Methanococcus voltae PS: one gene and its partner. Each later gene encodes a partner of the first gene's protein in a complex. Links are inferred from orthologs where the notes say so. Each region holds a gene or a part of one and is shown on either strand. Other genes may lie near its edges.

What was found.
Region 2: M2325_RS01325 (region 1) and M2325_RS00255 share a complex: the UniProt entries of both Methanocaldococcus jannaschii proteins name them as parts of the 50S ribosomal subunit. The link is inferred for Methanococcus voltae PS from one-to-one orthologs.

Annotation. Positions count from the first base shown.
Region 1 is NZ_JANUCQ010000001.1:266,941-270,120, forward strand. Bases 124-2,963 are described here. They hold M2325_RS01325 (50S ribosomal protein L2), read right to left. Parts: upstream 1,987-2,963; coding sequence 1,261-1,986; downstream 124-1,260. Other genes in these bases: npdG (NADPH-dependent F420 reductase), read left to right, coding at 124-283; M2325_RS01315 (hypothetical protein), read left to right, coding at 382-582; M2325_RS01320 (30S ribosomal protein S19), read right to left, coding at 699-1,181; M2325_RS01330 (50S ribosomal protein L23), read right to left, coding at 2,190-2,450; rpl4p (50S ribosomal protein L4), read right to left, coding at 2,695-2,963. Also shown: more of npdG, read left to right, coding at 1-123; more of rpl4p, read right to left, coding at 2,964-3,180. UniProt on the Methanocaldococcus jannaschii protein: One of the primary rRNA binding proteins. Required for association of the 30S and 50S subunits to form the 70S ribosome, for tRNA binding and peptide bond formation. It has been suggested to have peptidyltransferase activity; this is somewhat controversial.
Region 2 is NZ_JANUCQ010000001.1:50,313-53,576, reverse strand. Bases 28-2,951 are described here. They hold M2325_RS00255 (50S ribosomal protein L44e), read left to right. Parts: upstream 28-1,310; coding sequence 1,311-1,592; downstream 1,593-2,951. Other genes in these bases: M2325_RS00245 (translation initiation factor IF-2 subunit alpha), read left to right, coding at 2,158-2,949; M2325_RS00250 (30S ribosomal protein S27e), read left to right, coding at 1,653-1,838; M2325_RS00260 (DNA replication complex GINS family protein), read left to right, coding at 560-1,333; M2325_RS00265 (DNA polymerase sliding clamp), read left to right, coding at 28-452. In the rest of the region: more of M2325_RS00265, read left to right, coding at 1-27; M2325_RS00240 (nucleolar RNA-binding Nop10p family protein), read left to right, coding at 2,991-3,158. UniProt on the Methanocaldococcus jannaschii protein: Binds to the 23S rRNA.

The DNA of each region.
Region 1 (3,180 bases):
ACCAAGGTCAACTATTGTAAGTGGTTTCCACAATGTATGCCACAAGTGTTTATGCGATTTAGAAAACCCAATCGATTGTGACGTATTAATTGCAGGTGACGATAAAGAAGCAAACAAAATTGTTGTAGAACTTGCAAATACAATAAATGGTGTTAGAGGAATTGACTGTGGAAAATTGGAAATTTCAAGATACATCGAACAGATAACTCCACTTTTAGTTCAATTAAATATAAAATACAAGGCTAAAGGAACAGGATTAAGAATAACAGGTTTAGATTTATAAGGTTAATCTATAATTCTTTATTTTTTATTTTTTAATTTATTTTTACTTTTATTTTTTATTTTTTAATTTTTGAAAATATCAATTGATTTGTGATAAACATGTTTAACTTAGATAATAAAAAACTAGATAACTTTTTAGAAAAATACATGAATTTTGGGATATTATTTATACCCTTATCAATAATATTCATTCCCCAAATAGGATTTGATATAATTCTATGGTATTTTATAGGAATTATTTTAATAATATTATCGTCCGAATTTATTAAAAAAGATGATAATAGTGAAAACCCAATCTAATAAAAAATATTCTTTTTTAATTTTTGATAAAATAGTTCTTTTTATGTTAAAATATATTACTAGTTTTAATTTGTTTTTAAAAATTGAAAAAATAAAGATTTGGGTATGTAAGTACCTTATTTAATAGGTACGAACATTGAACCTCTTGTAGCACCCATACCTGGGGAACCGTGTTGAACTACAGCTCTTGTTGGTGCAAATTCACCAATGAATCTACCAATAGCTTCTTCAACTAATTTTACTTCTTTGAAAGCTTTACCGTTGTAAATACCGAATGATAAACCAATCATTTCAGGAGTAATCACAAAGTCTCTGCAGTGTGTTCTGATAACTCTTGGTTCTTTTCCTCTATTTACGAGTTTTCTTGCCTTTTTAATTTTCATAACCAATTTTCTTTGGTTTGCAGTAATTCCTCTTTTCATAGTTCTTCTTTGTCTTGAAGGAATTATCTCCATGAATTTTTTTACAGGCATTTCTTGCAACTGTTCTAATGTGTATCCTTTGTATTTGAATTCTACTCTTCTTCTAGGAGCCACATTTTGTTTAGTTGACTTTTTTCTTTTGCCGCCTTTTCCACTAAACTTTTTTTGTCTGGCCATGTTTATTCACCTTAGTAATAATAATCAATTATTTTATAATTGTTAATCTTAAGCATAAATGATTAACTGATTAGCGCAATTATCTTTTGCCACCAGTTCTTCTTGAAGCTATGTGACCAACTTTTCTACCTGGTGATGTGTGTCTTGAAACGCTTGTAGGTTTACCTGTGTGTTGGTGTCTACCTCCCCCGTAAGGGTGGTCTACTGCGTTCATTGCAACACCCCTAACTCTTGGCCAAGCAACAGCTTTAGCACTTAAAGCGTGGAATTTCTTACCTGCTTTCAAAAGAGGTTTTTCTTTTCTTCCACCACCAGCAACTACACCGATTGTAGCTCTACATGATGGGTTTAAAACTTTTGGATATCCGGAAGGTAATTTGATAATAGTTTTTCCTACGTCGTGTGAAACAACGTGAGCATAGCAACCACCAGCTCTAACTAATTTACCACCGTCTCCAGGAATAGTTTCAATGTTGTATACAGGAATACCTTCAGGTATTTCAGCTAAAGGTAATACGTTACCAGGCTTGATTTCTGCACTGATACCACAAGCAATTTCATCCCCAACTTTTTTACCTTCAGGGATTAAAACTAATCTTTCTTCACCATTTTCAAATCTTACTTTTCCAACAGGAGCGCTTCTTCCAGGGTCATGTAATACGTCGATTAAAGCACCTACAACACTGCCGGTTTTCTCTGATTCGTCGTATGACCTGTATTTAACAGCTCCTTTTCTTTTATGAGATGGGGATGTGTATTTAGGAGTCCCTCTACCTCTATTTTGGGATATTAGTCTTTTACCCATTTATATCACCATCGATTGTATCTACAAGTGTGTGTTTGAGTAATCTGATTTTACTTGTTTTCATCTTTTACGATAGGATTTACCACATAGGGTGAAATTCAATAAGTTTTCATCTTTTAATAAACATTGCGGGTTGCATCGCTTATTGTGGATAGAATTATCTGAATTTCCTTGTTCGTATGTTTGCAAAATGCTAAGTAAAATTAGTAAATACCTAAGTTTGCAGCTACTTCACTTGCATCAAATTCTTCTTTTAATGTAATGTAAGCTTTTTTAAGTCCTTTCGGTGTTATTTCGGTGTTAATGCTTTTAGCTTCAACTTCGAATAACTCTTTCATAGCTTTTTTAACGTCTTCTTTTGTGGCTTTCCTTTCCACATAGAATACAATCTTGTTTTCTTCCTCTATCAGTTTCATTGTTTTTTCGCTGATAATAGGTGTTTTAATTACGTCAAAGGCATCCATTGCCATTCACCTCAAAGTCTACTTTGACCAAATAATTGCAAACTTTAAGACAAATCAAATCTAATTTAATTTTATAGTCTTATAATCTAAATATAGAATATCTTATTAGATTTTATTCTATTAATTTATTCTATTTTATTTTATATTCCTAACAATTATTAGATTTATTCAACTTGTTGCAATTTGCAATTTTTAACCATTGATATATAATCGAATAATAGATTATTAAATTTAAATAGGATAATTATTCGAATTTTTCCTTTAATGCTTCAATAGCTCCTTCAGTCCAAAGGGTTAACCTACCTGCAGCAGTACCTGGTGCTATGTGCATAGTACCTAAGTCATCAGCTGTGATTACGTCAACACCTGGAACGTTTTTGGAAGCTTTAACAGCATCGCAAGCTTTTGATACAACAACCAAAACACTTCTTGGTTTTTTGTATTTTCTTCCTCTTAATTTACCTCTACCGGCTTTAATTGAGATACCGTCTTTAGCTCTTGCTAAGTCTGAATCTAATTTTAAAGCTTTGAATACTTCTAAAGCATCTTTTGTTTTGGTAATACTCTCGAATTCTTCACTTACGATTAAAGGTAATGCTGGAACATCAGGTATGATGTGTCCTCTTGCTTTTACAATTTCTACGTTTGCACTTGCAGCAATAGCACTTTGTAAAGCTTTTAATCTTTCTTTTCTGTTGATTCTTTCTAATAAAATCTTTTCTACTTTAGG
Region 2 (3,264 bases), 220 kb from region 1 along the record:
TAAAAGTTCCAGACATAGAGTACCCAAACAAAGTATCTATCAAAGCAGGTGCATTTGTAGAAGCTTTAAAGGACTCAGAATTGGTAAACGACCATATTATCTTAAGCGTTAATTCAAGTGATAATCAATTTGTAATATCTTCAAAAGGAGATTTAAACTACAGCGAAACAATATTCTCACTTTCAAAATCGGAAACAGAAGTTGTAAGTTCAGAAGAGAATGAAGGAGCTGTGGAAAGCGAAGAAGTTATAAACAATGTAATGGTTGAATATAAAGTATTGGAAAACTCAAAGAGTACTTTCAATCTTGCATACTTAAAAGATATAACAAAGTCTACTGCATCAGAAGATATTTTAGACATATACTTAGGCGAAGATATGCCTGTTAAAGTAGAATATAATATTGGTGGCGCTAAATTAGTATTTTTACTTGCACCAAGAATTGAATCTTAATTGAAGTTATATTAATTAAATACTTCAATTAAAACTTTAGTATCTAATTAGGAATAATAGTATGAGTAAGAATTTAGTAATAAATAATAACTAAAATAAGTGAAAATATGTATAATAAAGCTAAAAATGCTTTTTTTGATGAAATAGCATCTCCAAAATTGCTTAAAATATCAGAAAGTCTTTATTCAGATATTAAACAATATGTGGAAAGCATTTCTAAAAAAGATAATATCAACGATTTAGATGTAAAAAAAATCAATCGTGTAAAATACTATTCGTCTTCGTTATTAAAGGTAAGATTATATAAAATTATTATTTTAAATGAAAACCCTGAATTATTAATTGAAGATGAAAAGGAAATTTATAAGATTATTAACAATCTTATAGATACCACTTTATGTAGTGACAACTCTGATTTTTTAACCAACTTTGAAAATATTATAGATGCTTCTGTTAAAAATTATGACCCAAATAGTGCAAAAAGTATGCAAATTAAGGTCAAAAATACCGCATTGCAAGATGATAGTGTATCAAATGGTTCTAACGAGTTATCCAGAAATTTAAAAGAAAATTTAGAAAAATTAACTGAAAATTTTGAAAAAAATGAACTTAAAAAGGATTATTCTTCAAATTTAGACTCTGATTTTCAAGATAATGTTTTTAAAAATATAGATGATGAAATACCAAAAGTTATAAATACTGAAAGAGATATTCATATTGTAAGAGTCAATCACAAGTTTCCATATTTTACAGATGGAAATTGTGTTTATGGTTTAAATAAAAATGATTTAATTTCTTTAGATGGGAGATTTTCAAAAATTTTAGAGAAACACAAAATAGTGGAACAGGTGACTATTTATGAAAATGAAAAAGAAAATTAAAAGATATTGTCCATACTGTAAAAAACACACCGTTCATACAGTAGAAAGAGCTAAAAAGAGAAAAGCAAGTGAATTGAGAAGAGGTCAAAGGTTATTCAGAAGAGTAACTGCAGGTTACGGGGGTTACCCAAGACCATTACCTGGTGGAGCAAAACCAATTAAAAAATTGGATTTAAGATACAAATGTGCAGAATGTGGAAAAATGCACACAAGAAGCAACGGTGGATTCAGAGCTAGAATGTTTGAATTAGTTGAATAAGTAAATTCAACATATTTCTACATTTAATTTTTAATAGATAGTGAAATAAAGGTGAGAAACATGGAATTAATACCAAGACCAAAAAGCAGATTTTTAAAAGTACAATGTACAGATTGCAACAACCAACAAGTTTTATTTGGTTGCCCATCAACAGTTGTTAAATGTACAGCATGCGGTAAAACAATTGCAGAACCTAAAGCTTCAAAAGGTTCAATAAAAGCTAAAATACTCGAAGTATTACAATAAATTATACGTTCGTATAATATTTGTAATCATAAAACTCTTCTTTTTTAATCATTAAAATTTAACATTGTTTTATAATCATTTATTCTATTATGAAAATTATTGTATAACTTTATATATTATACATTAATATTATATTGATATAGTATAATTTTAATTTTGTAATTTGTAATCAATTGTTAAATTTATATTATTACTTATTTATTTCGGAAAATACATATCATAAAATAATAAGTTAAAAATAGAAAAGAAAAAGAAAAAAGAAAAAGAAAAGTAGCTTAACTTTTTTTAGAATATATTATAAAATTTAAGGTGTAATATCATGAAATCTAATTTTCCAGAAGAAGGCGATATTGTAATAGGAAATGTAAGTGACGTTAAATCATTTGGTGCATTTGTTGAATTATTAGAATACCCTAAAAAAGAGGGTATGGTACACATCTCTGAAGTTTCATCAGGTTGGATTAAAAACATAAGAGATCACATTAAAAAAGGACAAAGAGTCGTTGCAAAGGTTGTAAGAGTAAATCCTAATAAAAATCAGATTGATTTATCATTAAAAAGAGTTACAGACCAGCAGAAAAGAGCAAAAGTTCAAGAATGGAAAAGATTCCAAAGAGCTGAAAAATTATTACAATTTGCATCAGAAAAACTTGGTAAATCTTTAGAAGATGCTTGGAAAGAAGTAGGATACACAATTGAAGAAGAATTCGGAGAATTATATGTTGCGTTTGAATCCTTAGTTATTGAAGGAGAAGAAGCTTTTGAAGATATGGATATCTCAAAAGAGTGGACAGAAGAATTATATAAGATTGCAAAAGAGAACATCGAACTCTCAAATGTTAAAGTAGATGGTATGTTATCACTTTCAACTACAGAACCAGATGGAATAAAAGTAATTAAAAAAGTAATTAAAAAAGCAATAAAAGCTAATCCTTACGAAGATGTTCAAGTTGACGTTTCCTACATTGGGGCTCCAAAATATAGAATCGAAGTAATTGCGCCAGATTATAAAAGCGGTGAAGAAGTCTTAAGAAGTGTAGCTAATGAAGCTATGAACGATATTGTTAAATATGCTGACGGAAAAGGCGACTTTATAAGAATTGAAGAATAATTATGTATATAATTACGTAATATACTCACAAAGGTGAGATGATGCAATTAAAAAAATGCACACTATGTGGAGAATATACTATGCAAAATGTCTGCAAGTGCGGTGGTAAAGCAATAACAGTTAAACCGCCTAGATATTCGCCATTGGATAAATACGGAACATATAGAAGAGCTTTAAAATTTAAAGATAGAGCCAACTTAAACGAATAATAAAGTAATAAAAATAAAATTAACAAAATAATCAAATATTTTATTACAATCCAATTTCCTATTTTTTAGAATTATATATTTTTTAACTTAGTTCAGATGCTTTGAT